DNA from 4 places in the Pseudomonas sp. LBUM1661 genome. Region 1 is predicted to be linked to each of the others. Evidence: predicted binding sites of a transcription regulator. Region 1 holds the regulator's gene; each other region holds the start of a gene.
The links. The regulator FliA, encoded in region 1, starts transcription of late flagellar genes. The targets are predictions, from matches to a motif close to CTAAAGTTTNNNNNNNNNNNGCCGNTAA.
Positions count from the first base shown of each region.

Region 1 (7,809 bases):
ACAAACACTCCAGTGAGCTGATTGGCCACGAGGAAGTGCAGCAACTCATGCAATTGCTGGCCAAAAGCTCGCCGAAACTGGCGGAAGAACTGGTGCCGGGCGTGCTGTCGTTGTCGCAACTGCTCAAGGTGTTGCAGGCGTTGCTGGCCGAACAAGTACCGGTACGGGACATTCGCAGCATCGCCGAGGCGATCGCCAACAATGCCAACAAGAGTCAAGATACTGCCGCGTTGGTGGCCGCCGTGCGCGTCGGCGTATCTCGCGCTATCGTCCAAAGCATTGTAGGCACTGACTCCGAGCTCCCTGTGATCACGCTGGAACCAAGGTTGGAACAGATATTGCTCAATAGTCTTCAGAAGGCAGGACAAGGCTCGGAAGAGGGCGTTCTGCTGGAGCCAAGCATGGCTGAGAAGTTGCAGCGCTCGTTGATCGAGGCGGCGCAGCGTCAGGAAATGCAAGGTCAACCGGTGATTCTGCTGGTGGCCGGTCCGGTTCGCGCGATGTTGTCGCGATTCGGCCGACTGGCAGTCCCGGGTTTGCACGTGTTGGCGTATCAGGAAATTCCTGACAACAAGCAAGTGACCATCGTTGCGACAGTAGGGCCCAACGGCTGAGGTAGTGGTTTATGCAAGTTAAGCGTTTTTTCGCCGCCGATATGCGTCAGGCCATGAAACTGGTTCGTGATGAGCTGGGCGCCGATGCCGCCATCATTGGCAATCGCCGGATCGCCGGTGGTGTCGAGCTGACGGCTGCCCTGGATTACAAACTGTCGGCGCTGGCCCCGCGTGTGCCGAACATGGAGCTCGAAGACGAGCTGCGCAAGACCCAGTCGCGGATCGTCACTGCCCAGGCCGAATTGAGCCTGCGCAGCGAAGGCGAGAGCGACAAGGCGACGAATCGTCAGTTGTTTGCCGGCTTGCCGCTGACCGCCGCCGAACCGCTGATCGAACCGACCTACGCCGAACCGCGTCGCCCTGCGCCGGCTCCTGCGCCAGCGTCGAATGGCGTCGACCCGCGTGCATTCGACTCGATGCGTTTCGAACTCAACAGCCTGCGTGAATTGATGGAAGTGCAGCTGGGCTCGCTGGCCTGGAATCAGCTGCAAGGCAGCCGTCCGGCCCAGGCCAACCTCTGGCGTCGCCTGCAACGCATTGGCCTGTCCGGCCCGTTGTCGCGGGACCTGCTGGCACTGATCAGCGATATTGAAGAACCTCGTCAGGCCTGGCGCATGTTGCTGGCGCACCTGGCGCGGATGATCGCCACCCCGGAAGTCGAGCCACTGGAAGAGGGCGGTGTGATCGCCATGGTCGGCCCCGCCGGCATGGGCAAGACCACCACGCTGGCCAAGCTCGCGGCCCGTTACGTGCTCAAGTACGGCGCGCAGAACATCGCGCTGGTGAGCATGGACAGCTATCGCATCGGTGCCCAGGAACAACTCAAGACCCTGGGGCGCATCCTCAACGTCTCGGTGACCCACGTCGATCCGGGCCAGTCCCTGGTGCAGGCGCTGGAACCCTTGCTGCGCAAACGCGTGGTGCTGATCGATACCGCCGGCCTCCAGGCCAGCGATCCGGCACTGCGCATGCAGCTCGAAAGTCTGGCCGGTCGTGGCATCAAATCGAAAAATTATCTGGTTTTGGCAACCACCAGCCAGAAACAGGTTCTAACCGCCGCTTATCACAGTTACAAACGCTGCGGGCTGGCTGGCTGCATCCTGACTAAACTGGATGAAACGGCAAGTCTGGGCGAGGTGTTGAGCCTGGCCATCAGTCATGAATTGCCGGTGGCCTACCTGACCGATGGCCCGCGGATTCCGGATGATTTGCATCTGCCGCGTCGTCATCAGTTGGTCAGTCGCGCCGTAAGCGTGCAAATGCAAGAAGAACCCAGCGAAGAAGCCATGGCTGACATGTTCGCTGATATTTACCACAGCCCGACCAAGCAGGTTGGCTGAGGTATTAATGAACAGTTTTTGTACCTACATCGATGGTCTGCCATGCATTGTTCCGTTTGTGAACGCGCAGCCAGTAATGTGGCCTCCGTCTAAGTAAGACAAGGTAAAGAAATTCATGGGCAGCATGCATCCCGTACAGGTGATCGCGGTGACCGGCGGCAAAGGTGGCGTCGGGAAAACTAACGTGTCAGTGAACTTGTCCCTGGCTCTAGCTGAGCTCGGCCGGCGCGTGATGCTGCTGGACGCCGATCTGGGGCTGGCGAACGTCGACGTTCTGCTGGGACTGACACCCAAACGTACCCTGGCCGACGTGATCGAAGGCCGCTGTGAGCTGCGCGACGTATTGTTGCAAGGCCCAGGCGGCATTCGCATCGTCCCGGCCGCGTCCGGCACCCAGAGCATGGTTCATTTGAGCCCGGCTCAACACGCCGGCCTGATCCAGGCGTTCAGCGATATCGGCGACAACCTCGACGTATTGGTGATCGACACCGCGGCGGGCATTGGTGATTCGGTGGTCAGTTTCGTTCGCGCCGCGCAAGAAGTCTTGCTGGTGGTGTGTGACGAACCGACGTCGATCACGGACGCCTACGCACTGATCAAACTGCTGAACCGCGATTACGGCATGAACCGCTTCCGCGTCCTGGCCAACATGGCCCAGAGCCCGCAGGAAGGTCGCAACCTGTTTGCCAAATTGACCAAAGTCACGGATCGCTTCCTCGACGTTGCCTTGCAATACGTCGGTGCGGTGCCGTACGACGAAAGCGTGCGCAAGGCCGTGCAGAAGCAGCGCGCCGTGTATGAAGCGTTCCCGCGTTCCAAGTGTTCGCTGGCCTTCAAGGCGATTGCGCAGAAGGTCGATACCTGGCCGCTGCCGGCCAACCCGCGTGGGCACCTGGAGTTTTTCGTCGAGCGCCTCGTGCAACAAACGGCAGGACCGGTGCTATGACAGCCAGCGGTTACAACCTCTACAAGAAATCGGCACGTGACGCGCAGTACGAGCTGATCGAGCGTTACGCGCCACTGGTTAAACGCATTGCCTACCACTTGCTGGCGCGTCTGCCGGCCAGTGTCCAGGTCGAAGACCTGATCCAGGCCGGGATGATCGGCCTGCTTGAAGTGTCGACCAAATACGACGCCAGCAAAGGCGCGAGTTTCGAGACGTACGCGGGCATCCGGATCCGCGGCGCGATGCTCGATGAAGTGCGCAAGGGGGACTGGGCGCCACGTTCGGTCCACCGCAATACCCGGATGGTCAGCGACGCCATTCGCTCGATTGAAGCTAAAACCGGTCGTGACGCTAAAGATCACGAGGTTGCGGCCGAACTCCAATTGAGTCTCGACGATTATTACGGGATTTTGAACGACACCCTGGGCAGCCGGTTATTCAGTTTCGACGATCTGTTGCAGGACGGCGAACACGAAGGGCTGCACGAGGATGGCGCGAGTGCACACACGGAGCCGTCACGCGATCTGGAAGATGAACGCTTCCAGGCGGCGCTGGCGGACGCGATTGCCAATTTGCCGGAGCGTGAGCGACTGGTGTTGGCGCTGTACTACGACGAAGAGTTGAACCTCAAGGAAATCGGCGAAGTCCTGGGGGTCAGCGAATCTCGGGTCAGCCAGTTACACAGCCAGTGCGCGGCCCGTTTGCGGGGGCGTTTGGGGGAGTGGCGAGCGCGCTGAAGGCAGTGTGGGGACACTGCGAACGTGGCTGGTGTGGTGTTGAAACTGCGCCGGTCTCGATCTGTTGTGCTCCAGACAGTCATTGAGTGCTTTGCCGGATTGATTGAAATGGCGCGTCCAGGTGCTGGGCGCGTTTAAGACTGCTTGGAGGTCGAATTGGACAAGAACATGAAAATCCTCATCGTTGATGACTTCTCAACGATGCGGCGGATCATAAAAAACCTGTTGCGTGACCTTGGGTTCACCAACACGGTCGAGGCTGACGATGGCACTACCGCCATCCCGGTTCTCAACAGCGGGAGCATCGACTTTCTGGTAACGGACTGGAACATGCCTGGCATGACCGGTATCGATCTGCTGCGCCACGTGCGCGCCGATGAAAAGCTCAAGCACTTGCCAGTGCTGATGGTCACCGCTGAAGCCAAGCGCGAACAGATCATCGAAGCGGCCCAGGCCGGTGTTAACGGCTATGTGGTCAAACCCTTCACGGCCCAGGCGTTGAAAGAAAAAATCGAGAAGATTTTCGAACGCATCGGTTGAGCAACTGCGCCACGGGGAAGCTATGGAGCATATCGAATCTTCACAGGGTGACTTCGAGTCGACCCTGAAAAAACACGCCGTCGAACTGGTCGAAAGCCTTGAAAAAGGCAAGTTCGGCGACGCTGTGCAACTGATCCATGAGCTCAACCAGACCCGTGACCGCGGCCTGTACCAGGAAGTGGGCAAGCTCACTCGCGAGCTGCACAGTGCGATCGTCAATTTCCAGATTGACCCGAACATGCCGCAAGCCGAGGAAGTGTCACAGATCACCGACGCCACCGAGCGCCTGGGGTATGTGGTCAAGCTGACCGAGGCGGCGGCCAACCGCACCATGGACCTGGTGGAAAACGCCACGCCGCTGGTCAACAGCCTGAGCAATGAAGCCCAGGCCTTGAGCACCGATTGGGGACGGTTCATGCGTCGCGAAGTCGGGGCTGAAGAGTTCCGTGAACTGGCGCGGCGAGTCGACGGTTTCCTGACACGCAGCAGCGAAGACAATCGTGTGGTGTCGAGCAACCTCAACGACATCCTGCTCGCCCAGGATTACCAGGACCTCACCGGTCAGGTGATCAAGCGCGTGACGCAGTTGGTCACCGAAGTTGAAAGCAACCTGCTCAAGCTCGTGCTGATGGCCAGTCAGGTGGACCGCTTTGCGGGCATCGAACATGACCGTGAAGCGATGCTGGCAGAAAAAGATCCGCAAAAACATCTCTCTCAGGGTGAAGGTCCGCAGATTCATGCCGATAAAAGAGAAGACGTTGTGTCCGGTCAGGACGATGTAGACGATTTGCTTTCCAGCCTTGGATTCTAGGAGCACCCATACACATGAGCTTCGGCGCCGATGAAGAGATCCTTCAGGATTTCCTGGTTGAGGCCGGCGAGATTCTAGAGCAACTGTCCGAACAGCTGGTCGAGCTTGAAAGCCGACCGGATGATGCGGACTTGCTCAATGCAATTTTTCGCGGTTTTCACACTGTAAAAGGGGGCGCCGGCTTCCTCCAGCTCCATGAGCTGGTGGAGTGCTGTCACATCGCCGAGAACGTGTTCGACATCCTGCGCAAGGGTGAACGACGCGTCGACTCGGAACTGATGGACGTGGTTCTCGAAGCGCTGGATGCGGTGAACAGCATGTTTACCGAAGTCCGCGAACGCAGCCCGGTCACGGCTGCCACGCCTGAATTGCTTGCAGCGCTGGCCCGTCTGGCCGAGCCGCAAACGGCTGATGAAGCCGCTCCGGTCGCTCAAGCGGTCGAAGAACCGGCGGCTGAAAGCGAATCGGGCGACATCACCGATAACGAATTCGAACAACTGCTGGACTCGCTGAATGCCGTCAAGGCACAAGCCGAAGCGGCGCCAGTGGTTGCGCCGCCGCCTGCCGACAATGCCGCTGGCAGCGATGAAATTACCGATGCCGAGTTCGAGTCGTTGCTCGATCAACTGCACGGCAAAGGCCAGTTCGCGGTCGATGCCGTGGCCCCGGCGCCCGTCGCTCCGGCTGCGCCGAAAGCGCCTGGCGACAGCTCCGACATTACCGATGACGAGTTCGAAGCACTGCTCGATCAACTGCACGGCAAAGGCAACTTTGCGGTCGATGCGCTGGAATCGGCGATTGCTTCGGTACCGACACCGGCAGCGCCGACCGCCGCAGCGGTGGGCGGCGATCTGATCTCCGATCACGAGTTCGAATCGCTGCTCGACGAATTGCACGGCAAAGGCAAGTTCACTGAAGTCGGCACCGCTTCGGCGGCCTCTTCTGTTGCGGCGCCAGTGGCGAAAGCTGCTGCACCGAAACCCGTTGCGAAAGCGCCCGAGCCAAAAGCCGAAGCGCCGAAACCGGCTGCCGCTGCGGCACCGGCTCCGGCCCGTGCCCCGGCTGCGCCGCCACCGGAAAAACCGGCCAGCGAAGCCGAGACCACCGTGCGGGTCGATACCGCGCGTCTCGACGAAATCATGAACATGGTCGGCGAACTGGTGCTGGTGCGTAACCGCCTGGTGCGCCTGGGTGCCAACAGCGCCGATGAGGCCATGTCCAAAGCCGTGTCGAACCTCGACGTGGTCACGGCCGACCTGCAAACCGCGGTCATGAAGACCCGGATGCAACCGATCAAGAAAGTCTTCGGGCGTTTCCCGCGCCTGGTTCGCGACCTGGCTCGCCAGCTCAAGAAAGAGATCATCCTGGAACTGGTCGGCGAAGAAACCGACCTCGACAAGAACCTCGTCGAGGCCCTGGCCGACCCGCTGGTCCACTTGGTGCGCAACGCGGTCGACCACGGCATCGAGTCGCCGGAAGAACGCGAAGCCTCGGGCAAGTCCCGCGGTGGCAAGGTGATCCTCGCCGCCGAACAGGAAGGCGATCACATCCTGCTGTCGATCTCCGATGACGGCAAAGGCATGGACCCGAACGTCCTGCGTTCGATCGCGGTAAAACGCGGTGTGATGGACAAGGATGCCGCCGATCGCTTGAGCGACACCGAATGCTACAACCTGATTTTCGCGCCAGGCTTCTCGACCAAAACCGAGATCTCCGACGTGTCGGGTCGTGGCGTGGGCATGGACGTGGTGAAAACCAAGATTTCCCAGCTCAACGGCTCGATCAACATCTACTCGACCAAGGGCCAGGGCTCGAAGATCGTCATCAAGGTGCCGTTGACCCTGGCGATCATGCCGACGCTGATGGTCATGCTCGGCAACCAGGCGTTTGCGTTCCCGCTGGTGAACGTCAACGAGATCTTCCACCTCGACCTGTCGCGCACCAACGTGGTGGACGGGCAGGAAGTGGTGATCGTGCGGGACAAGGCGCTGCCCTTGTTCTACCTCAAACGCTGGCTGGTCAGCTCCGCCGCACACGAAGAGCAGCGCGAAGGCCATGTGGTGATCCTTTCGGTGGGCACTCAGCGGATCGGCTTCGTCGTCGACCAGTTGGTGGGCCAGGAAGAAGTGGTCATCAAGCCATTGGGCAAAATGCTCCAGGGAACCCCGGGCATGTCCGGCGCCACCATCACCGGTGACGGCCGCATCGCGCTGATTCTCGATGTTCCGAGCATGCTCAAGCGTTACGCCGCACGGCGTATTTGATTCTGGTGGAGCGGGGCGACTGAGCCTCGCTCCGTCTAACGGAGTGTTTATGGCAGTCAAAGTCCTGGTGGTGGACGATTCGGGGTTTTTCCGCCGCCGCGTCTCGGAAATTCTTTCAGCGGATCCGAATATCCAGGTCGTCGGCACGGCGACCAACGGAAAAGAGGCGATCGATCAGGCCCTGGCCCTCAAGCCAGACGTGATCACCATGGACTACGAGATGCCGATGATGGATGGCATCACGGCCGTGCGGCACATCATGCAGCGCTGCCCGACCCCGGTGTTGATGTTCTCCTCGCTGACGCACGAAGGCGCCCGGGTCACCCTGGATGCACTGGACGCCGGCGCGGTGGATTTCCTGCCGAAGAATTTCGAAGACATCTCCCGCAACCCGGAGAAGGTCAAGCAACTGCTGTGCGAGAAGATTCTGAGCATTTCGCGCAGCAACCGTCGAGTCAGCACTTATGCTGCCCCGGCCCCAGTCGCTGCACCCATTCCGACGCCTGCGCCTTCAAGCACCAGCAGTTATGGCGGCAGTGCGCCTGCACGTCCGGCAC
Region 1 covers NZ_CP166794.1:1,758,330-1,766,138, forward strand. Annotated here, with positions in the region: gene flhA (flagellar biosynthesis protein FlhA) at 1-614, shown strand, start outside; gene flhF (flagellar biosynthesis GTPase FlhF) at 626-1,954, shown strand; gene fleN (flagellar synthesis regulator FleN) at 2,070-2,900, shown strand; gene fliA (RNA polymerase sigma factor FliA) at 2,897-3,637, shown strand; gene ACA057_RS08010 (chemotaxis response regulator CheY) at 3,806-4,177, shown strand; gene ACA057_RS08015 (protein phosphatase CheZ) at 4,200-4,988, shown strand; gene ACA057_RS08020 (chemotaxis protein CheA) at 5,003-7,252, shown strand; gene ACA057_RS08025 (protein-glutamate methylesterase/protein-glutamine glutaminase) at 7,302-7,809, shown strand, end outside.

Region 2 (7,809 bases), 860 kb from region 1:
TCTGCCAGTCCGCAATCGCGGGCAAGCCCGCTCCCACAGTTGATTCAGCATGTGGCCTCAGACTCGGAACGCGCTGATCAACTGTTTGAGCTCCACCACCTGCGCCGACAGCGCACGGCTGGCATCTTCGGTCTGGTGCGCGCCCTCGGCGGTGCGCTCACCGGCGCGGTTGATCTCGACGATGTTCTGGTCGATGTCGTGAGCCACAGCCGTCTGCTGCTCCACCGCGGCGGCAATTTGCTGGTTCTGGTCGACGATCATGCCGACCGCACCGAGGATGTTTTCCAGCGCCTGCTGGACCTTTTCCGACTGCCCTACCGTGCCGTTGGCCATCTGGTGACTGGTGCCCATGGCCTTCACCGCCGCGCCGACACCGCTGTGCAGCTTGGCGATCATCTGCTCGATTTCTTCGGTCGATTGCTGGGTGCGTTTGGCCAGGGTCCGCACTTCATCCGCCACCACCGCAAAACCACGGCCCTGCTCACCGGCCCGGGCGGCTTCGATGGCCGCGTTCAAGGCCAACAGGTTGGTTTGTTCGGCGATGCTTTTGATGACTTCGAGCACGCGGCTGATGGATTGGCTGTCGTTGGCCAGTTGGTTGATTACCAGCACCGATTGATCGATTTCAGTGGCCAGCGCGGCGATGCTGCCCTGCTGGGATTGCACCAGGCCGCGACCGCTGATGGTCTCGTCGTTGACACTGTGGGCGCTGCTGACCGCTGCGGCGGCACTGCGCGCCACTTCCAGCGAGGTGGCCGACATCTGGTTCATCGCCGTGGCGACTTGCTCGATCTGCGAGCGCTGCCCCGCCACGGCCTGGTTGCTGCGGGCAGATACATGTTCGACCTGACCGGCCTGCCGCTCGACTTCACCGACCGTCTGCCCTACCCGTTCGATCAGGTCATGGATTTTCTTCACGGTGCCGTTGAACACCTCGCCCAATTCGCCCAGTTCATCGCGGCTGTTGGCACTGAAGGTCACGGTCATGTCGCCGGCCGCGACTTTGTCCATCACCGCGCCGAGCCGCTTGAGGGTGGTGCGGGTCGAGGCGTAGAAACCGCCGTAGAGATAAAAGATCAATACAAACACCACCGACAGCGCCACGGCCTGCAACACCATGTGCGTGCGGTTCTGCTCCAGGCGTTGCTGCAACTGGGTGCCGAGAAACTTCAGGGTCGCTTCATTGAGTTGGTAGGTCTGGTCCATCAGGCCCGTGACCTGATCGTAAAAGCCCTGCCACGGCGTATCGAGCGTGTCCGCCATCACCACTTGCTCTTCGAACAGCTCACTGGCCTTTTTCAACGACGCCTTGCTGCTTTCAGCCTGGGTCGCCAGGGCCTCTTTTGCGGCTTTGCTGGTGCCTAGGGCATCCTGCAACTTCAGCCCATACTCGGCCTGGAGTTTTTCGATCTGCGCCAGCAGCTCATCGAAACGGGTACTCGACGCCGAATTGAGAAACCCTTGCCCCAGCGAAAACGAGCCCATCGCCCGGCCTTCGCCCAGCAACTGGGTAACGGGTGGCGTGACGTTGGTGATGAGTTCGCTCAGCTGGCGCATGTCGCTCTGCGTGTCGCGGCTCAGGCCGGCCTGACTGGCGATGATCTGGCTGAAAATCTGCGCGTTGCCGAGCAACTTGGCGATCATCCCGCTTTTGCTTTGCAGGGAGCTTTCCGCTTGCTGGGCCTTGAACGCGGCGATCATTTCATCGCGCTTGGTATCGAAAACCGCGATTTGCTCGGGGTCGGTGGTCATCGCCGTCAACCCTTGCAAACGGCTCAACACGCTCTGCCCCAAGGTGTTGATCTGCGACTCGACATTGCCGGCCTTGCCGGACTGGCCGAGGGTGACGTTGATCTGCACCAGGTTGTTCAGGGTTTCCAGATCGCGCCGCAACGTCAAGCTGCTGCCCAGCAGATCAAGGCTTTGCAGCTCGACCCGAGTGCCGTGGAATTCACGATAGGAATCGCGCACCAGATAGAAGTTGGTCACCAGCATTGGCACCAGGAACAGCACGCTGATCAGGCTGAACTTCATACCAAAGCTCAGGCGGTTCATCAGCGCGACAGCGGGATAGAGCAAGCTCTTCACTGGAAGTCTCCCTTTGATTTCTTATTTTTATTGGCAGGCGCGGGTCGACAGCAGATAGCCACTATTCGGCGCCAGCTCTGTATAACGTAAATCGGCGGGAGGTTTTGTAACTTAAGGTTAACGGCAGACACGCGGTCCTGTAGGAGCGAGCTTGCTCCTACAGGGTTAGCGAATGAGGACGGTCCACAGGGCAAAGCCGGCGTACCAGAGCACCGCGGCTCGCAGGAGCAACTCCCAGATCCGGTCGAGGTTGTTGATGCCATCCGGCCCGACCACCGGGGCCGGAATTTCACCGGCCACCAGGCCGACCTTTTCGATCAGCTGCGCGGCGCTGATGTTCCAGTTCAGCAGCTCGTGCACCATCACGCGACCCACCGCGACAAAGTTACCCACCAGGGCAAAACTCGCCGCCAGCAGACGCACCGGCACCCAATCGAAGGCGTGCCGCAGCTGCGCGGCGCGTTCGACCACGGCCGGGTTCTGCCCGTGTTCTTCGGTCAGGGCCAGCAGTCGATAGCTCAGCGCCGCAACCGGACCGAGCAGGAAGTACCAGAAAATCACCGCAAAAAAACTCTGATAAGCCTCCCACAGCAAGTGGCCCTCAACCCGCTCGAGCAATTGCTCGCCACTGTCGGCGCAGATGTCCACGTCGCGTTTCGCCACATGGGCGGCGGCTTGCAGGTCTTCCCGGCGCCAGGCATCACGAAACGGTCCGAGACCGGCCAGCAGATCACCACGCCCCAGGCTGTAAATCACCACCAGCAAGTGCACCGGCAACGCCAACAAACCGTAGGCCACCGGCTCCAGCACCCACAACAGCAAACCCAGCAGCGCTACCGGTAACAACACCAGCACCACCAAAACCAGCCACGGACTTTTCGCCAGGCGCGGGCTGGATTCCAGTTTGTGCAACTCGCGCACCCAACCACCGTCACGCTGAACCCGATGGCGCAGGGCCGAGAACTTCTCGATCCAGACCGCCAACAGCAACACCAGAAAACTCATTGTTGTTCCTCTTTAACCAGGGCGGCGCGATAGCGTGCCCAGTCGAACGCAGGCCCCGGATCGGTTTTGCGTCCGGGTGCAATGTCACTATGCCCGCAGATGCGTTGTGCGGTGATGCCCGGAAAAGCGCTTTGCAGCTGCCGGGTCAGGGCCGTCAACGCGTCATATTGAGCGTCGGTGAACGGCAGATCATCCGTACCTTCAAGCTCGATGCCCACGGAAAAATCGTTACAGGTTTCCCGCCCTTCGAAGCTCGAGACACCGGCGTGCCAGGCGCGCTCAAGACAAGAGACAAACTGAGTGACAGTGCCGTCACGCTCAATCAGGAAATGCGCGGATACCCGCAGCTCAGCAATCCCTTCAAAGTAGGGATGCTCCGTGACATCCAGACGATTCTGGAAAAACTCCTGCACCTTGCCGGTGGCGAATTGCGCTGGCGGCAGGCTGATGTTGTGGATCACCAGCAGGGAAATTTCGCCCATGGGGCGCGCATTGAAGTTGGGCGAGGGGCATACACACACGCCCTGACACCAACCGCTCGCGAGGTCCAACTGCATACAGGTTCCTTCAACGACGACTGTGTGGTGCCCAGTATGCCGCGATAGACCCTCGGGGCGCGATCACTTGCCGCGATTGAGGCGCTGCAAGTTGCCGATCACCGACTCCAGCGCCCGGTCGAACAGCAAGGTGTCGTCGAGCGTACGCACCGCGCCACGGCGAAATTCCAGGGCCAGGCCGGTGCGGCTGCGCTCCAGCACTTTCATGCCGGTGCGGTCGACGAAAATGTAATTACCGGTGGCATCGATGATTGCCGCCAGCTTGCAACGCAGGGTGTTTTCCTCGTCTTCCTGAAACTCGACCCAGCCGCCCGGACGCAGCTGATCGACTTGAAGCAACCCCGCATCGTCCGCTGGCAAACGGATTGAAGCCGTTTCAATCGGGCCTTCGTCAGCGGTGCGCAGTACGATTTCCTCACGCACTTCGACCATCACCGGTACATCGGCAGACTGTCCATGCTTTTGTCCTGGCGATTCGAACAGCTGAACATGCAAAGTTTCCAGCTCGCTGAAAAACTCACCGGTGGCAAACGGATCGAACGCCGAACTGCTCAACCCGTCACGCAATGACTTGAGCAGCCCCGGCACCAGGGCCAACAGGCGCAGGCTGGCGTCGGGTTCATCGTGGCGCTGTACGCTCCAGATCAACTGTTCCATGGTCTGGACATCGGCGTGCCACTCGGCCGACTGATCACCGTATTTGAGGCACGTCAGCAGCAGCACTTTGCTCCAGGCGTCCTGGACAAACGCCACCACGCCGTGTGGCAGCACTTTGCCCAACAACGCCTGATTCAGCGCCTGTTCGACTCGCTGGCGCGCCAGCTCGGTTTTGGCCCGGCCCTCTTCGGCGTCACGGGTGCGCTGTTCCAGCAACTCGCTACGCCGGCGTTCGTCATTGGTAAAAGCAAGAAAGTCCGCCAGCAGCTCGGAAAAAATCGCCGGGTCATCACCAAAGTCATTCAACAAGCGCTGCACCACTTGCTCAATGCGCAGGTACAGGCTGTCGCGCTCTTGGTCGTCGCACCCGCCCCAGCCCATGGCGGCGGAGGCGATTTCGTTGAGCAGACGTCGGGCCGGGTGGCTGCTGCGACTGAAGAAACTCTTGTCGAGCACCGCCACTTTCAGCATGGGGATCTGCAACCGGCCGATCAACGCCTTGAGCGAATCCGGTAGATTGCGGTCGTCGAGGATGCATTCGAAGAGCATGGCGATCAGGTTGATCACGTCTTCGTCGGCCACCCCGACCACCCGCGACTTGCCACTTTTAACGCTGACCCGGGTCAGCAGTTGTTCGAGCTGGTTGCGCAGATCGAAGTCGTCCTGGGCGGCCGGTGCCGGCACGTATTGCTGCAAGTGCGAGAGCAGGCGCATCAGGTCGCGAGTGGAAATCGGCTGGGTCTGGGCGCTGACCTCAAGCGTGGGCGCCACGCTGCCGCGAACGTGCAACAGCAGCGCCTGCAACGCGGCGAATACTTCCTGCACGCTGTCGTCGATCTGCGCGGTGCGTGTGCCGGTCTGTGCCGTTTCAGCACGGACACTGGCGGCGCGATCCGTGGCCCGGCGCGCCGGGGCAGGCTTGAGGTCAGGCAACACGCCGGTGGCGACCAGCAGTTGATTGGCCTCGGTGTAGAGCTGTTCGGTATCGCTGAGCACGTAGCGTTCAAACAGTTTGAGGATGATCAGCTTGACCTTGATCTCAACCCCCAGATTGCGCGCGGCCTGCAAGAAGTACTCGCAAAGTTTTGCCGGCCCCAGAGGGTTGTTCTGCTCGACAAGCTCCCGGCCCAGCAGAGTGCTGAGTCGATCGGTCAGCTGGCTGAGCGCGAACCCGTCGCGATTGAGCACTTTGCTGACCATCGCCTCCACCGCCACGTTGCGCTCAAGGTCGTCACCAGTTTGTGCTGCCGAAGTGTCGACGCCAAAGGCCTGGGGCAAGCCCGCCTGGGTGGAGTCGTATTGGGTGAGGCGGACAAACGCCTCGAAGAAGTGTTCGAGAAAAACCCGTTCGATGCTTTTACGCTTGAGGCGCAAGTCGCGCATGGCCTCGAAGAAAATGTTCTGTTCGACGTCATTGCGCGCCCGATCGGCCATTTCGAACAGCGTATCGTCGGCATTATCGAACAGCGCCTGCAAAGCCAGCCTGAGCTGTTGCGCAGCCTTGTCGCGGACCTGAAGCAGAATCACAGGCAGGCGGGCGAGCGGCGAGTGGGTCGCCTGGTCGGTAGCCGCCTTGTGCAAAGGCACTACATTCCCGTCGTTGTGCATCCAGCCTCCTGAAACGGTGAGTCTTCGGTTCGGTAAGAAAGATCGAAAACGCCAGCCAAAAAGCCAGCGCGTCAAAGCCATGACGTCAAATGCAAGGCAGATTATCTTGCAAAAGGTTACACCTGTACCAGCAGACTCTGCGCTTACGTCAAAATAGACGTTTAATGCAGACCCATGCTTAGTGCCCATTACTCAGGTGAATCGACCAAATGCAGGATTGAGAGCGATGGGAAGGTCGCTGATGCCTTGGGTTGCTCCACGCCATGGCCCTATAATCGAGCCACTTTGTTTGTGGAGTCCGTTATGCCGAATCTACGTCTCGCCGATTTGACCGCCGAAATCGAAGCCAACGTGCGCCGTACGTTGCTCGAAGACATCGGCAGCGGCGACATCACCGCGCAGTTGATCCCGGCCGAACGCCTGGCCAAAGCCACCATCATCACCCGTGACGCGGCTGTCATCGCCGGCACCGCCTGGGTCGATGCGGTTTTCCGGCAACTGGACCCACGGGTTGCCGTGCACTGGCAAGTGCGCGATGGCGAGCGAGTGAAACCCAATCAGGCGCTGTTCCACCTGGAAGGTCCGGCACGCTCGTTGCTGACAGGCGAACGCTGTGCACTGAACTTCCTGCAGTTGCTCTCTGGCGTGGCCACACGCGCGCAGTACCTGGCGGATTTCGTCGGCGAGACTCAGGTGAAATTGCTAGACACCCGCAAAACCCTGCCGGGCCTGCGTCTGGCGCAGAAGTACGCGGTAACCTGCGGCGGTTGCCACAATCACCGCATCGGCTTGTATGACGCCTTCCTGATCAAGGAAAACCATATCGCCGCGTGCGGTGGTATTCCTGAGGCCATCAGTGCCGCGCACAAGATTGCCCCGGGCAAACCGGTGGAGATCGAAGTAGAAAGCCTGTCAGAGCTGAAAGAGGCCCTGGCAGCCGGCGCCGACATCATCATGCTCGATGAGCTGAGCCTGGATGACATGCGCGAAGCCGTGCGTTTGAACGCCGGCAAGGCAAAACTGGAGGCCAGTGGCGGGATCAACGAAAGCACGCTGCTGCCGATCGCCGAAACCGGGGTGGATTACATCTCGATTGGTGCGATGACCAAGGATGTGAAGGCTGTCGATCTGTCGATGCGCCTCAGCCTCTGATCACATGAAACTGTAGGAGGAGCTTGATCGCGATGGTCGTTAACGATAACGCGTGTTTACTGGCTAAACGCGGCGTTCTTGAGTCCATCGCGAGCGAGCTCGCTCCTACAAGTTTTGTCAGACCACCAGATTATTCATCTCGCAGTACTCTTCCCACTCGACGCCCAACACTTCGGCCGCCTCTTTATGCAAAACCAGGCGCGCCGCCTCGAACTCTTCAGGCGTCGAGGTGTACTTGAGCGTCAGCTCCCAAGGCTGCAAGCCTTGCGATTCCGCTTCGTCCTCGAACGCCCACTGGATCTGGTCTTTCTGATCGTCGGCGGGCAGGTCCTTGATCTCTTCGGCTAGCTGGGGCGAATCCAGCAGGTACTTCTTCAGCGCTTCTTCGTGTCTGGCTTCTTGGGTCAATTCTTTAACGGTCATGTCGTTCTCTCTGATCTGGGGAATGGAAGATGGATCTGGATCATCAAGGATCTCTCTGACGCAAAAAACCGTGTGAAGCCCGGTTTGTCTGGCCTTCAGAACCATTCTGGGATCATTTGAAAACTGCAGGGTGGAGCTCATGCAAGGTCCGAATATAGGACCTTTGGCTGACGATTTATACGGCTCTTTACATCAAATCAACAAAAAACCGGTCGCCCCGACATTTTGGACAGACCTCAGGAACAAGTTTGAAAATTCCAAGTCATAGCGATGTGCCACCTAGGCACTTCACAAGGAAATCAGGTGATGCGCAATTTCC
Region 2 covers NZ_CP166794.1:894,340-902,148, reverse strand. Annotated here, with positions in the region: gene ACA057_RS04060 (methyl-accepting chemotaxis protein) at 58-2,088, opposite strand; gene ampE (regulatory signaling modulator protein AmpE) at 2,254-3,093, opposite strand; gene ampD (1,6-anhydro-N-acetylmuramyl-L-alanine amidase AmpD) at 3,090-3,650, opposite strand; gene ACA057_RS04045 (DUF1631 domain-containing protein) at 3,714-5,915, opposite strand; gene nadC (carboxylating nicotinate-nucleotide diphosphorylase) at 6,219-7,067, shown strand; gene ACA057_RS04035 (DUF6388 family protein) at 7,185-7,490, opposite strand; gene ACA057_RS04030 (hypothetical protein) at 7,797-7,809, shown strand, end outside.
Region 2: the regulator FliA is predicted to act here: its motif matches at 2,177-2,204, upstream of ACA057_RS04060 (methyl-accepting chemotaxis protein).

Region 3 (7,809 bases), 3.0 Mb from region 1:
CAAGCCCCAGACTTCACCGTCCCGGCCGTACTCGGCAATGGCGAGATCGTAGACAGCTTCACCCTGTCGTCGGCCATCAAAGGCAAATACGGCCTGGTGTTCTTCTACCCACTGGACTTCACCTTCGTTTGCCCGTCCGAGCTGATCGCTCTGGACAACCGCATGTCTGACTTCAAGTCACGCAACGTTGAAGTGATCGCCGTGTCGATCGACTCGCACTTCACTCACAACGCCTGGCGCAACACCCCGGTCAACAATGGCGGTATCGGCCAGGTCCGTTACACCATGGCTGCCGACATCAAGCAGGAAATCATGAAGGCCTACGACGTTCAGTCCGCTGACGGTGTAGCGTTCCGTGGTGCGTTCCTGATCGACGACAAAGGCGTTGTCCGCTCGCAGATCATCAACGACCTGCCGCTGGGCCGTAACATCGAAGAGCTGGTTCGTCTGGTCGACGCGCTGCAATTCCACGAAGAGCACGGCGAAGTGTGCCCAGCCAACTGGAAAAAAGGCGACAAAGGCATGACCGCTTCCACCGAAGGTGTTGCGGCTTACCTGACCGAGCACGCTGCGGCCCTGTAAGCCCAAGCGTCAGGCATAAAAAAACCGGCCGCCATGGCCGGTTTTTTTATGGGCGACGACAGCAATCAGTCGTTGAAGTCTTCCCAGCCGCCCATTTGCTTCCAGCGATTGACGATGCCGCAGAACAGCTCAGCCGTCTTCTCGGTGTCGTAGCGAGCCGAGTGAGCCTCGCGACCGTCGAAGTCGATATCGGCGGCCTGACAGGCCTTGGCCAATACGGTTTGACCGTAAGCCAGCCCAGCCAGCGTTGCGGTGTCGAAACTGGAGAACGGATGAAACGGGTTGCGTTTCATGTCCAGGCGCGCGACAGCGGCGTTGAGGAAGCCCAGGTCAAAGCTGCTGTTATGACCAACCAGAATCGCCCGCTTGCAACCGTTGGCTTTCAGGGCCTTGCGGATGCCACGGAAGATATCGGTCAGGGCTGCTTCTTCACTCACTGCCATGCGCAGCGGGTGATCGAGTTTGATCCCGGTGAACTCCAGAGCGGCCGCTTCGATGTTCGCGCCTTCAAACGGCTCGACGCGGAAGAAGTAGGTGTGATCGGGGTACACAAACCCTTTTTCGTCCATGCCGATGGTTGTCGCGGCAATTTCCAGCAAGGCGTCAGTGGCAGAGTTGAAACCACCGGTTTCAACGTCGACAACGACTGGCAGGTATCCACGGAAGCGCTCGGCCATCGGGTGGCGCGAACCACCTCCGCCGCCTTGACCGTCCTGTTCGTCGTCGTAATGGTCTTCACTCACGCGTGTTCCTCCAGCAGGCGCCAGCGCAGTTTTTCACCGGCGCGCAGCGGGATTACGGTCAGCTCGCCAAATGGCAGGCTGGTTGGGGCGGTCCACTCATCGCGGACCAGGGTAATGCGATCGGTGTTCACCGGCAGGCCATAGAAGCGCGGGCCATTGAGGCTGGCGAAGGCTTCGAGCTTGTCCAGCGCGTTGCGCTGTTCGAAGGCCTCGGCGTACATCTCGATCGCTGCATAAGCGGTGTAGCAACCGGCACAGCCGCAAGCGGCTTCTTTGGCGTGCTGGGCATGCGGCGCCGAGTCGGTGCCGAGGAAGTACTTGTCGCTGCCGCTGGTGGCAGCGTCGAGCAGGGCTTCCTGGTGGGTGTTGCGCTTGAGGATCGGCAGGCAATAGAAGTGCGGCCGAATCCCGCCCACCAGCATGTGGTTGCGGTTGTACAGCAGGTGATGAGCGGTGATGGTCGCGCCGACGTTGGCCGAAGCCTCGTTGACGAACTGCACGGCGTCCGCGGTGGTGATGTGTTCGAACACCACTTTGAGCGTCGGGAAACGCTCGACCACACGACGCATGTGCTCATCGATGAAGATTTTTTCGCGATCGAACACGTCGACATCGCCGCGGGTGACTTCACCGTGAACCAACAAAGGCATCCCGACTTCGGCCATGGCCTCAAGCGCAGGGAAGATCTTGTCGATGCTGGTGACGCCAGAGTCCGAATTGGTGGTCGCGCCGGCCGGGTACAACTTGGCGGCGTGAATGAAACCGCTGGCCTTGGCCTCGCGAATTTCTTCAGGCTGGGTGCGGTCGGTCAGGTACAGGACCATCAACGGTTCGAAGCGACTGCCGGCCGGGCGTGCAGCGAGAATCCGCTGGCGATAGCCGTCGGCTTCAGCCGCATTACGCACCGGAGGTACCAGGTTAGGCATGATGATGGCGCGACCAAAGGTGCGCGCAACATCCGCAACGGTATTGGTCAACACGGCACCATCGCGAAGATGAATGTGCCAGTCGTCGGGACGCAGCAGGGTCAGGCGGTCGGACATGAGGGGATTCCAGGCGGGTCAAACTGAGGGGAATGCTACCGGAAAAGACTCTCTCAGGCACTCGCTATCAAGTTTTGCAGGAAGCTTCCGATATCCAACAGGTATGCCGTAAACAAGTGTGTGTCGGTCTTTTTGTTGTAGAAGCCAGTGGAGCCTCCCGTGCGCCAGCGTTATTTAGCCTTGCTCAGCGTGTTTGCCAGCCTTCCTGCGATGGCGCTCACTTTCCAGACGCGTCTGGAGAGCATCGAGTGGACCGTCGAAGGTGACAAATTCGAATGCCGCCTGACGCAACCGATCACCGATTTCGGTTCGGGTGAGTTCGTGCGTCGTGCCGGCGAGCAAGCGACGTTTCGTCTGAAGGCCTATAACTCGATGATCGGCGGTGGTTCGGCGACCTTGCTGGCGGCTGCTGCACCTTGGCAACCGGGGCGCGGCGATATCAACCTGGGTTCCGTGCGAATCGGCAGCGGCAATGTGCTGTTCAACAGTTCGCAAGTACAGGCCGGGCGCTTGATCAGCGGCTTGATGGACGGCCGCAGTACAGTCGTGCGGCACTATTCGGGTGACGGCCGGGTGTCGGAAGTGCGTCTGTTGCCGGTCAAGTTCAGCCAGGCCTTCAACGACTATCAGGGCTGTGTGGCGAAGCTGTTGCCGAGAAATTTCGAACAGGTCAAACAATCCCAGATCGGTTTCCCCGGCGAAGGCATCGATCTCGATGCGCAGGCCAAGGCGCAGTTGCAAGTGATGCTGGAGTTCATGAAGGCCGATCCGACGGTCAACCACATCGAACTCGATGGTCACTCCGACAACAGCGGCAATCGCCTGACCAATCGTGACCTGTCGCGGCGTCGCGCCCTGGCGGTCATGGAGTTTTTCAAGGCCAACGGTGTTCAGGAATCGCAGATCACCGTACGTTTCCACGGTGAACGTTATCCACTGGCGCCCAACACCAATTCCACCAATCGGGCGAAGAACCGTCGGGTCAACGTGCACCTCGCGCGGGTCGCGCCCACCGAACAGCCGGCGCCTCAGGCAACGGTCTCGGCGAGCGCTGCAAAGACGTCCTGAACCGGCTGTCATCGTCGCTCGCTCGACATAATCTGTCGCTTCGTCGTCATAAGCTGTCGCGCCTCTGTAAATTATTCTGCATGACCGGTAGACTTGACGGCTTTCCGTAGAACCCCGTGGAGTGATGGCATGGCGGACGTAAACAAGGTCGTTCTGGCGTATTCCGGCGGCCTGGACACTTCGGTGATCCTCAAGTGGCTGCAGGATACTTATAACTGTGAAGTCGTAACCTTCACCGCTGACCTGGGTCAGGGCGAAGAGGTCGAACCTGCACGCGCCAAGGCTCAGGCCATGGGCGTCAAAGAGATCTACATCGACGACTTGCGCGAAGAATTCGTGCGCGATTTCGTTTTCCCGATGTTCCGCGCCAACACCGTTTACGAAGGCGAGTACCTGCTGGGTACTTCCATCGCTCGTCCGTTGATCGCCAAGCGCCTGATCGAAATCGCCAACGAAACCGGCGCTGACGCCATTTCCCACGGCGCTACTGGCAAGGGTAACGACCAGGTTCGTTTCGAACTGGGCGCCTACGCCTTGAAACCGGGCGTGAAAGTGATCGCTCCGTGGCGTGAATGGGACCTGCTCTCCCGTGAAAAGCTGATGGATTATGCTGAAAAGCACAACATCCCGATCGAGCGTCACGGCAAGAAGAAATCCCCGTACTCGATGGATGCCAACCTGCTGCACATCTCCTATGAAGGCGGCGTGCTGGAAGACACCTGGACCGAGCACGAAGAAGACATGTGGAAATGGACCGTCTCCCCGGAGAAGGCTCCTGACAAAGCGCAATACCTGGAACTGACCTACCGCAACGGCGACATCGTCGCGCTGGACGGCGTCGAAATGACCCCGGCCACCGTGTTGGCGACCCTGAACCGTATCGGCGGCGAACACGGCATCGGCCGTCTCGACATCGTCGAGAACCGTTACGTCGGCATGAAGTCCCGTGGCTGCTACGAAACCCCGGGCGGCACCATCATGCTGCGCGCTCACCGTGCGATCGAATCGATCACCCTGGACCGCGAAGTGGCTCACCTCAAAGACGAGCTGATGCCTAAATACGCCAGCCTGATCTACACCGGTTACTGGTGGAGCCCTGAGCGTCTGATGCTGCAACAGATGATCGATGCGTCCCAGGCTCACGTGAACGGCGTTGTGCGCCTGAAACTGTACAAGGGCAACGTGATCGTCACCGGGCGCAAGTCCGACGAGTCGTTGTTCGACGCCAACATCGCGACCTTTGAGGAAGATGGCGGCGCCTACAACCAGGCTGACGCAGCGGGCTTCATCAAGCTCAATGCGCTGCGTATGCGCATTGCCGCGAACAAAGGCCGGAAGCTTTTCTGAGACCTTTGAGACCGTAACAGGACGTGTGGCCTTGTCGTCGACAAGGTCACACGTCTGAAAGGGGATGTTTGCCTGACGTTGCGCGTCCGCGTCCTTCTGGTTTCTGTTATTCCTTCCTGCCCATTCTCTGGTTGCTCTTAAAGTGCTGCTGACGGCTGCGTGCCAGTTAACACGTTTTGATCAATGAGCGTCACACCCTGTGAATTCAAGTTGTAAGCCATGCAAAACGTCATGCTGCTGCGTTTTTTTGTGTGCCTTGAATGTTTGAGCGCGCTTTTCTTCAGTAATAACTCCGATTCGTCACACGTGATGAACACGATCGCGTGCGCCAGCTTTCCCTGTTCTTTCTGAATCTTCTCCATCACACCACTGAACTGAACCTCTTTGTGCATTCGGCGTGCATCAATGATGTACAGGTCCTTTAGCCGCTCGGCCAGGCTGACATGGTGCTGAACCGAGATGGGATGCTTTGAACCGGCCTCGGCGGGTGGATCCTGTGTGTTTCGGGGACGCTGGGCGGGTGGCGAGGGGGCAGTGCTTTCCGAGCGCTCGGCACTGTCCATGACCTTTATGAAGTGCTTTCCTTTTTCAAAGTCGGAAGGCGCATAGAGTGACCGATAATTGAAGTTGAGTGTGATGAAGAACAGAAGAAGCAAATAAAAAGGAAAACTGATCAGAAACCAGATATAGACCTCTCTTTCCTTATTGTCGAGAAAGGGCAGTGAAATGGCTGCGGAAGTTTCAGACAGTGTTGCGAATATCGCGATGACGGTCATGGGGTTGGTAATTCTTTTTTTGAGTCTGGTCATAGTTAATACTCATGAAGTTTTATCTTTTCTCTAAAGGTTGAAGTTAGGGTGGGGTGTTTATTTTAATATAGCGTTATTGTTCGTGGTTAGGGCAGGTCCGTTTGCCTTGTCGTAAAGTGTTAAATGATTTTTTGATGACTGGCTATGTGGTGGTTTTACTGAATTGTCATCGTCTATTCATAATTGATCATGGCGTTTTTTTTGCTGTAAGAAGAAGTGGATACTTGGCGTGTGATATTTCCGGAATGAACGTTGATACGGTAAATATCGGTGACTTTTGAGCCTGTCCCAGTCGTCGACCTTCGCGAGTCGCTGCCGCCCAGTCTGTTTATTTGATTTTATGGTCAAGAATCGATACAAAAAACTATTGAAAATCGGAAGGCCAGCTCGCTGGAAAATCTTCTGATGCAGAGTATTCGAAGATTTTTTGTAAGATTAATCCGCGTTATTTGTAGGGAATGTCTCCCGGTGTGGGTGGCCGGGGGGGACGGCATGCCATGGGTGAAACGACTAGGCTATTGTGCGGGCTCTAAAAATTCGAACAGCGAAATTGGACTTGCCCATGAATAAAGTGCTGATCGTGGATGATCACCCCGTCATTCGTCTTGCGGTACGTATGCTGATGGAGCGTCATGGCTACGAAGTCATTGCAGAAACAGATAACGGCGTGGATGCATTACAACTCGCGCGTGAACTTATGCCGGATATTGTCATATTGGATATCGGCATTCCGAAACTGGATGGGCTGGAAGTCATTGCGCGTCTGACCTCGACAGCAATGCCCATGAAAGTGCTGATATTGACTTCCCAGGCACCCGGGCATTTTTCCATGCGTTGCATGCAGTCGGGCGCCGCCGGGTATGTTTGCAAGCAACAGGATCTGACTGAGTTGCTCAGCGCAATAAAGGCCGTGTTGTCTGGCTACAGCTACTTCCCGAATCAAGCCTTGCACACCGTGCGCTCCAGTCTGGGCAATGCCAGTGAAGCCGATATGGTGGATCGTCTGTCGGGGCGGGAAATGATGGTGTTGCAGCAGTTGGCCCGGGGCAAGACTAACAAGGAGATTGCAGACGGCATGTTCCTCAGCAATAAAACCGTCAGTACTTACAAGACTCGCCTGTTGTTGAAACTCAATGCCCGCTCTCTGGTGGATCTGATCGAGTTGGCGCAGCGCAACGGTTTGGTGTGAAGGTCTCAACGTTTGACGTGGGGTGATGGGGCAGCGTTTATCAGGGTTCGGCACATAGTAAAAAGCCTCCGTTTCGGGAGGCTTTCAGGTGTCATAAGTCAAAATCGTAATCGGCCAATTGCTTTTGCAGTCGGCGCTCCTCCAGCAGATTGTCGATGGTGCGGCGTTTGCTCAGGTTGGTCTTCGCTACTTCAACCACTGGTTCAGCGTCATCGGCCTCAACAGGGGTGAAGTCGTCTTCTACGTCCAATTGCTCTTTGCCAGTGCTCATTTTGTTACTCCAGGCTAAGACTGCCTTTGGCGCTCCTTATATCGACAATCTCCCGGCGGGTAAAAAAGATTTTTTCAATCGATAAATCAAAAAACCTAATAGCGCCTCAATCGTCCGAGGTCTTTTGCTTGTATTCGCACAAATCTTCGATCCGGCAACTGCCGCAGCGAGGCTTGCGGGCCAGGCAAACGTAGCGTCCGTGGAGGATCAGCCAGTGATGAGAATCGAGCAGGTATTGCTTGGGCACGAACTTCATCAGTTTTTGCTCAACCTCGACCACGTTCTTGCCTGGCGCAATGCCGGTGCGGTTGCTGACCCGGAAAATATGCGTATCCACCGCCATGGTCAGCTGACGAAATGCCGTGTTGAGCACCACGTTGGCGGTTTTGCGGCCGACGCCGGGTAGCGCTTCCAGTTCCTCGCGCGTCTGCGGTACTTCACCCCCATGACGTTCGACCAGCAGGCGACAGGTCTCGATCACGTTTTTCGCCTTGCTGTTGAACAGGCCGATGGTCTTGATGTACTGCGAGAGCCCTTCGACGCCCAGCGCATAAATGGCCGCCGGCGTATTGGCCACCGGGTAGAGTTTGGCGGTGGCTTTGTTGACACCGACATCGGTCGACTGTGCCGAGAGAATCACGGCGATCAGCAATTCGAACGGTGAGGAATAGGCCAGCTCGGTCTTCGGTTCCGGATTGTCTTCGTGAAACCTGCGGAAAATTTCCAGGCGTTTTGCGGCATTCATGGGCAGTGCGTT
Region 3 covers NZ_CP166794.1:5,560,707-5,568,515, reverse strand. Annotated here, with positions in the region: gene ACA057_RS25555 (peroxiredoxin) at 1-582, shown strand, start outside; gene rnt (ribonuclease T) at 648-1,325, opposite strand; gene pyrC (dihydroorotase) at 1,322-2,368, opposite strand; gene ACA057_RS25540 (flagellar protein MotY) at 2,528-3,436, shown strand; gene ACA057_RS25535 (argininosuccinate synthase) at 3,566-4,783, shown strand; gene ACA057_RS25530 (hypothetical protein) at 4,921-5,592, opposite strand; gene ACA057_RS25525 (response regulator transcription factor) at 6,155-6,781, shown strand; gene ACA057_RS25520 (PA3496 family putative envelope integrity protein) at 6,873-7,052, opposite strand; gene nth (endonuclease III) at 7,159-7,797, opposite strand.
Region 3: the regulator FliA is predicted to act here: its motif matches at 2,435-2,462, upstream of ACA057_RS25540 (flagellar protein MotY).

Region 4 (7,809 bases), 2.0 Mb from region 1:
ATTCCTTCTGCATGATGTCGGTCATCAGCGCTTTAACATCGGTCTCGTCGAAGATCGAGAAACCCGGCTTGTAGCCCAGCCGCACGTGTTCCTTGCGGATGATGTTCAGGCCCAGATTGTGGAAGGTGCAGACTGTCAGGCCGCGGCCTTCGCCGCCCTTGAGCAGGGTGCCGACCCGTTCCTTCATCTCGCGCGCGGCCTTGTTGGTAAAGGTCATGGCGACGATGTACTGGGCGCGGATGCCACAATTCTGGATCAGGTGCGCAATTTTGCGGGTGATCACGCTGGTCTTGCCGGAGCCTGCGCCGGCGAGCACCAAAAGAGGGCCGCCGACGTAGCTCACGGCTTCTTGCTGCCGGGGATTGAGTCGGGACATACGGGATTGTCGGAAGTCGTTTGCGAAATGGGCCGGCATTTTAACAGGCTCAGCGAATTGTGCTGCTCTCTCCGACTTGTGACGCAGCACGCGATCTCTAATTGCCGGTTTTGTTACTTTCACGCAGGATGCGCCATGGATTTGCGTTTAGTGTTGGTCATTCCTGATGCACAACGCCACATTTGATAATTGATGTCATTTGGTCATTGGTTAGCGGCGCGGCATAATGCCCGCCGCCTACATCTTTGCAGAGTCTAGGGAGCTAGCTTGTCTACGCCTGTCGAACCCTTGCGTTTGCTGCTACTGGCCGAAGAGCCGGCGTGGGCAGCGTTGTTGCGCGAGTGTCTGGCTCCGATGGGGAGCTCGGCCGTGCTGATCAGCGCGCCGAGCTGGGAGTCGGTCAGCAGTCTGTTCGATGACAACCGCAGCGCGGTGTTGTTGACGATCCCGGCGCTCCAGCCTTTGCCTGGCCAATGCAGCCTGCCGACTGTGTTGCTGCTGGAGCATGAGCCGCTGACACCACCCGACGGTGTCAGCGACTGGCTGGTGCGCGACCTGCTCGACCCCGGCATGTTGCGCCGTTGCCTGCGCCATGTGCGCGAGCGCGGCTTGCTGGAAAACACCCTGCAACGACTGGCCGAGCAAGACCCACTGACCGGCATCGCCAACCGCCAGGGTTTCCAGACCTTGCTGGCAGCGCGCCTGGTGGAAAACGACGGTCGCGGTTTGGCCCTCGGTCACCTCGACCTCGACAACTTCCGTCACGCCAACGATGCCCTCGGTCATCAGGCCGGCGACCGCCTGATCCTGCAAGTGGTCGCGCGGCTGAAAAGCCAGCTTGAGGCCGGCGATCAACTGGCGCGCCTGGGCAGCGATGAATTCGCCTTGCTGATCGACACCCGCCGCGCCCCGCAGCGCGCCGAGTGGATGGCCGAACGCATCACCGAAGCGTTGGCAGAACCTTATTGGGTCGACGGCGAAAGCCTGTTGATCGGTTCCAGCCTCGGTATCGCCCACGCCCGCGCTCAAGCCGGTGCCGACCCGCTGATGTGGCACGCCCACATCGCCATGCAGCAGGCCAAGAGCACCCAGGGCTGCACCTTTCACATCTTCAACGAACGCATCAACCGCAATGCCCGCAGCATGGCCGACCTCGAAAGTGAGCTGCGCCGGGCGTTGCGTCGCGATGAGCTGGAATTGCATTACCAGCCACGCCTGAACCTTGAGGACGGGCAGATCGTCGGCCTCGAAGCCCTTGTACGCTGGCGTCATGCCGAGCGCGGGTTGCTGCCGCCGAGCGAATTCGTGCCGTTGGCCGAGCAAAGCGGTTTGATTGTGCCACTGGGTTACTGGGTCATCTCGCGAGCCTTGCGCGACATGCAGGCGCTGCGCGAACAGGGTTTGCCGGCGCTGCACATGGCGATCAACCTGTCGTTCCGGCAGTTCCAGGACAGCCAACTGCTGTCGACCCTGAGCCGGCTGATTGCCGAGCGCGGTGTCGAGGCGCAATGGCTGGAATTCGAATTGACCGAAACCGCGGTCATGCGCCGCAGCGATCTGGTGAAGCAAACCATGGACGCCCTCGGGCGCCTGGGTGTGCGCTTCTCCCTCGACGATTTCGGCACCGGGTTCTCCTCGTTCGTGCACCTCAACAGCCTGCCGATTGCCTTGCTGAAGGTCGACAAGAGTTTTGTCGGCGGCATGGAGGAGCGCGAGGAAAATCGCAAACTGGTGCACGCGATGATCAATCTGGCCCACAACCTCAACCTTGAAGTGGTCGCCGAAGGTGTGGAAACGGCGGAGCAATTGGAGTTGTTGCGCGGGTTCGGTTGCGATCAGGTGCAGGGGTATCTGATCAGCAAGCCGTTGCCGTTGGCGGGGTTGATTGAGTACCTGACCTTCGACAGCAGCCAGCAGCCGCCACTGGAAGTCGTGGTTTAACCCATCTGGACAAAACCTGTAGGAGCGAGGCTTGCCCGCGAAGGCGTCGTATCAGTCGACATTGTTGTTAACTGACACGACGCCTTCGCGGGCAAGCCTCGCTCCTACAGGGGGCTCATTCGGTCTGAATGGCCTCGAAACTTTGTTGTGCCGGTTCGCGTCTGATCATCCGCTTCATCTTCCACTCAAACGCCAACGTCAGGCTCACCGCCGCGCACGCCAGCCCCAGCGCCAACCCCCACCAGACGCCCGTCGGTCCCCAGTGCAAATGGAAGGCCATCCACCAAGCGGCCGGCGCGCCAATCAGCCAATAGCAACCCAGGCCCACGAGGAAGGTGGTCTTGGCGTCCTTGAGCCCGCGAATGCAGCCCATGGCGATGGTTTGCGTGCCGTCGAACAGCTCGAACCACGCCGCCACCGCCAACAGGCTCACCGCGAGGTTGATGACGTCGCGAAACGCCGGGTCGTTATGGTCGAGGAACAAACCGATCAACTGGTTCGGTAGCAGCCAGAAGACCATCGCAAAACCGAGCATCGCCGCCGCGCCGAAAGCGATGCCGACCCGGCCGGCCAGCCGCGCATCGAGCAATTGCCCGGCGCCATAGTGCTGGCCGATGCGCATGGTGATCGCGTAGGAAATGCCTGCCGGGACCATGAACGCCACCGAGACGATTTGCAGGGCAATCTGGTGGGCACCCAGTTGCGTGCTGCCCATGGTGCCCATGCACAGCGCGGCGAAGGCAAACAACCCGACTTCCACCGCGTAGGTGCCACCGATGGGCAGGCCCAGGCGCCACAGTTCTTTCAAGTACTGACGGTTGGGCCGCGACAGACCCTGGCGCAATGGATACGCGTCGTAGGCCGGATGCCGACGAATGTGCAGCGCCAACGCCACGGCCATCAGGTTGGCAACAATCGCGGTCACCAGGCCAATGCCCACCAGACCCATTTTCGGCAGGCCGAACATGCCAGTAATCAGCGCATAGTTGAGCAGGAAGTTGGCGACGGTGCCGCCCAGGCTGATCACCATCACTGGCGTCGCCCGGCCAATGGCGCTGGTGAAACCGCGCAGGGCCATGAAGCTCAGGTAGCCGGGTAGGGCGAACGGCAGGATCAGCAGGAACTGCCCGGCCGCCTGGACGTTGGTTTCGGTCTGCCCGAACAGCAGCAACACCGGTTTGAGGTTCCACAGCAGCAGCCCGGCCACCAGCGCCATCAACCACGCCAGCCACAATCCGGCCTGGGTCAGCCTCGCGGCACCGACGATGTCGCCGGCGCCCTGACGGATCGCCACCAGGGTGCCGACCGCCGCGATCACGCCGATGCAGAAAATCGACACGAACGAGTAGGACGCCGCGCCGAGCCCACCGCCGGCCAGCGCCTCGGGACTCAGGCGCGCCATCATCAGGGTGTCGGTGAGGACCATCAGCATGTGCGCCAACTGCGAGGCGATCAACGGCCCCGCCAGCCGCAGGATGGCCCAGAGTTCAATACGCGCTGGATGCTTCATGATCATCACGCTCGGCAATTTAAGAGAAAAAGGAAAACCCAAAGAGATCTGGAAGGGTCGATTCTCGGCGCTCTGGAGGGTTTGCACAAAGGGATAAAAAGGATGGGTGGCATGATTAAAACTCATCTAGGGGAGTTTCTGATAAGTTGGCGGAATCCCGCTATAGGAGCTTTCCGAATGTCTCGTCGTCTTCCTCCCTTGTATGCCCTGCGCGCATTCGAAGCGGCGGCGCGGCATAGCTCGTTTACTCGCGCTGCCGAAGAGTTGTCGATCACGCAAAGTGCGGTCAGCCGGCACATTCGTACGCTGGAAGAGCATTTCGCCTGTCGGCTGTTTCATCGCAGTGGGCGCAATCTGCAATTGACCGAGTCGGCGCGGCTGATCCTGCCCGGCATTCGTGAAGGCTTCACGGCACTGGAGCGGGCCTGCAATACCCTGCGCGCCGAAGATGACATCCTGCGCATGAAGGCACCGTCCACCCTGACCATGCGCTGGCTGCTGGCGCGGCTCAGTCGCTTCCGCCATCTGCAGCCGGGCAACGAGGTGCAGCTGACCAGCGCCTGGATGGACATCGATACCGTGGACTTCAACCACGAACCCTTCGACTGTGCCGTCATTCTCAGCCACGGAAATTTCCCACTGGACTGGGAGGCGACGTTGTTGTTCCCGGAAGAGCTGATCCCGGTGGGCGCTCCCAATTTGCTGGACGACCAACCCTGGGACGTTGCACGCCTGGCCAGCACTGAACTGCTGCACCCGGCACCGGACCGTCGCGACTGGCGCAATTGGCTGGAGCGGATGGGGCTGGCCGATCAGGTGTCGCTCAAGGGCGGGCAGGTGTTCGACACGCTGGAACTGGGCATGATCGCCGCCGCCCGAGGGTACGGCGTGTCCATGGGCGATCTGCTGATGGTGGCGGAGGACGTGGCCCAGGGCCGTTTGAGTCTGCCGTGGCCGACGGCCGTCGCCAGCGGCGAGAAGTATTACCTGGTCTGGCCGAAAACCCGCCCCGGTGGCGAGCGCATGCGTCGGCTCAGCGACTTCCTGCAGGGCGAAGTCCGGGCCATGGAATTGCCAAACGTCGAACGCTTGAGCTGAATCGATAGAGCCGTCGCAGTGATGGCTTTAAGCTATATCCCGGCAAACGACTCAAGTATCCCGGTTTGCCGCCGAAAATCTGCATGTAGAACCTTCGTGCAGGTTCGACGTAATTCCCATTATTAGAAATTATGCCGAGTGCGCCTCGTGATCAGGAATGATCCGGTCACTGGGCCAGGAGCTGTCATGTCTCAACCTCGTGCCCGGATCGCCTCACAGCTTGGTCTTGCGCTCGCCGTGATACTGGCGATTGTCATCAGCGGCAGTACCGTGTTCGCCCTGCGCTCGCTGGACACGGCCAACCTCGCTACCCGCGAGGAGCACTTGGCCAGCGAGGCCCGCTTGCTGGCCGATCAGTTGAGCACCTTTCACGGCACGCTGCGTGAAAGCACCCAACGCCTGGCCGGCCTGTTCGAGAAACGCTTTAGCGCGGGGCTGAGCGTGCATCCGGACGAACCGGTGGTCGTGGCTGGCGCCCAGACGCCGGGTCTGCACCTGGGCAGCGAAGTGTTGAACAACAACTTCAAGGAAGTCGACGAGTTCAAGCAAATGACGGCGGGTGTCGCCACGGTGTTCGTGCGCAGTGGCGAAGACTTTGTTCGGGTCAGCACTTCGCTGAGCAAACAGGACGGCAGCCGGGCCATTGGCACGTTGCTCGATCACGCCAATCCGGCCTATGCACGACTGATGGCGGGGCAGAGCTACGTCGGACGCGCGTTGCTCTTCGAACGGTCCTACATGACTCAGTACACGCCCGTACGCGACAGTGGCGGTAAGGTCATTGCCGTGCTGTTCGTAGGATTCGATTACACCGACGCGCAGAACGCGCAGTTCGCCAACCTTAAACGCTTCCGCATCGGCCAGACCGGTTCTCTGGCGCTGCTTGATGAGCAGAACAAATGGTTGGTGCCGATCGCCGGCGTGCAAGCACTGGATCGGGCAGTCCCGGCGATCAATAGCCTGGCGCAGACGCCGGGCAAAGGTGAGTTCTGGAGCGACACGTCCGAAGCGTTCTACAGCATTGCTGTGCCCTTTGAAGGCGGGCCGTGGTCGGTGGTGGCGAGCATGCCGAAAACTGAAATCAGTGCCGTGACCTGGAGCGTCGGCATCCAGTTGGCGATCGGCAGTCTGCTGGCGATGTTGATCGCTGTGGGTGCGGCGGTCTGGCTGCTGCGCAGCAAACTTGCGCCGCTGGGTGATCTGGTGCGTCAGGCCGAAGCGTTGGGCGCCGGTGATTTGAGCGTGCGGTTGAATGTGTCCAGCAACGACGAGATCGGTCAACTGGCCCGCGCCTTCAATCAGATGAGCCAAGCCTTGTCGACCATGGTCGAGCACATTCGCAAGGCCTCGCAAGAGGTCAACAGCCGAGCCCAGGCGTTGTCCGGTCTGTCCGGTGGCGCCTATGAAGGGATGGAGCAGCAGTCGGGCGAGATCACCAGCATGGCCGGTGCCGTGGAAGAATTCAGCGCCACCTCGTTGAACATTGCCGACAACATGGGCAGCACCCAGCGTCTGGCGCAGGAAAACGCACAGCAAACCCAGATCGGTCGTACGTCAATGGACGAAGCGTCCTCGTCCCTGGAACAAATTGCCGGCGCGCTGAACAGCACCGCCACGGTGATCAACACCTTGGGGCAGCGCTCGCAGGAAATCGGCGGCATCGTCGGGGTGATTACTTCGATCGCCGAGCAGACCAATTTGCTGGCGCTCAACGCCGCCATCGAAGCTGCGCGCGCCGGCGAGCAGGGGCGTGGGTTCGCGGTGGTTGCCGATGAGGTTCGCAACCTTGCGTCACGCACTCGCCAGGCGACGGACGAAATTTCCGGAATGATCCAGAGCATCCAGCAGGAAACCGGCAACGCCATCAGTACCATGGAACAGGGCAATGTGCTGATGCAGGAAGGCCTGTCGCGCAACGCCAACGTTGCCACGGCGCTGGCGCGGATTGATGAGCAGAGCCGCTCGGCCGGCCAGCAATTTGCCGCGATCACTACGGCGACCCAGGAACAGAGCAGCACTGCGACGCTGCTCAGCAGCAACCTGCAAAGCATTGCTTTGGCGAACAGCGAGCAGCGGGAGGTTGTTTCCAATCTGGCCATCACCGCTAAAGAGCTGGAGAAGCTGGCGGCGGACTTGCGGCATGAGGTTGACCGGTTTCGTTGATGTACGGCTGAAATAGCTATTGCGAGCAGGCTCGCTCCCACAGTTGATTTTCGGCGGACACAAATTCTGTGCTCGCTGCTGATCTAAAAAATGTGGGAGCGGGCTTGCTCGCGAAGGGATCGACTCGATTCCCCGGTTTTAACCCCAAAAACCGCATTACTGCCACCTTGCCTTCGATGTTGTGTTTTTTAACCTTGATGAATCGTTTCAGCAAGACTATAAAATCCGCACAACTCCAAGAAAGGCTCCCATCATGTCCCCGCTCAAACTCGCTGTAACCCTCGGCGCACTGACCGCTGCCTCCCACGCCATGGCTTGGGATTACGTGCTGCTCGACACCGACAAAGCCGCCCAGAACTGGCAAATCACTAGCCAGCAACTCGGGGTGAAAACCGACAAACCCTTCTCCGTGACCCTGCGCACCTTGCACGGTGGTCGGCAGGAGGGCGTCAGCATTGTCGACATCGATAACGGCACGATGAAACTCTCGGTAGTGCCCACCCGCGGGATGAACGTCCTGCAAGCGTCGGTCGGCACTGTGCGCATGGGCTGGGATTCGCCGGTCAAGGACGTGGTCAATCCGTCCTTCATCGAACTCAACGGCCGTGGTGGCCTGGGTTGGCTTGAAGGCTTCAACGAACTGGTCACCCGCTGCGGTTACGAATGGGTCGGCCACCCCGGCATGGACAACGGCGAACTGCTGACCTTGCACGGTCGCGCC
Region 4 covers NZ_CP166794.1:6,617,757-6,625,565, reverse strand. Annotated here, with positions in the region: gene rep (DNA helicase Rep) at 1-376, opposite strand, end outside; gene ACA057_RS30510 (putative bifunctional diguanylate cyclase/phosphodiesterase) at 644-2,317, shown strand; gene ACA057_RS30505 (NorM family multidrug efflux MATE transporter) at 2,433-3,827, opposite strand; gene ACA057_RS30500 (LysR substrate-binding domain-containing protein) at 4,005-4,925, shown strand; gene ACA057_RS30495 (methyl-accepting chemotaxis protein) at 5,112-7,088, shown strand; gene ACA057_RS30490 (aldose 1-epimerase family protein) at 7,342-7,809, shown strand, end outside.
Region 4: the regulator FliA is predicted to act here: its motif matches at 4,976-5,003, upstream of ACA057_RS30495 (methyl-accepting chemotaxis protein).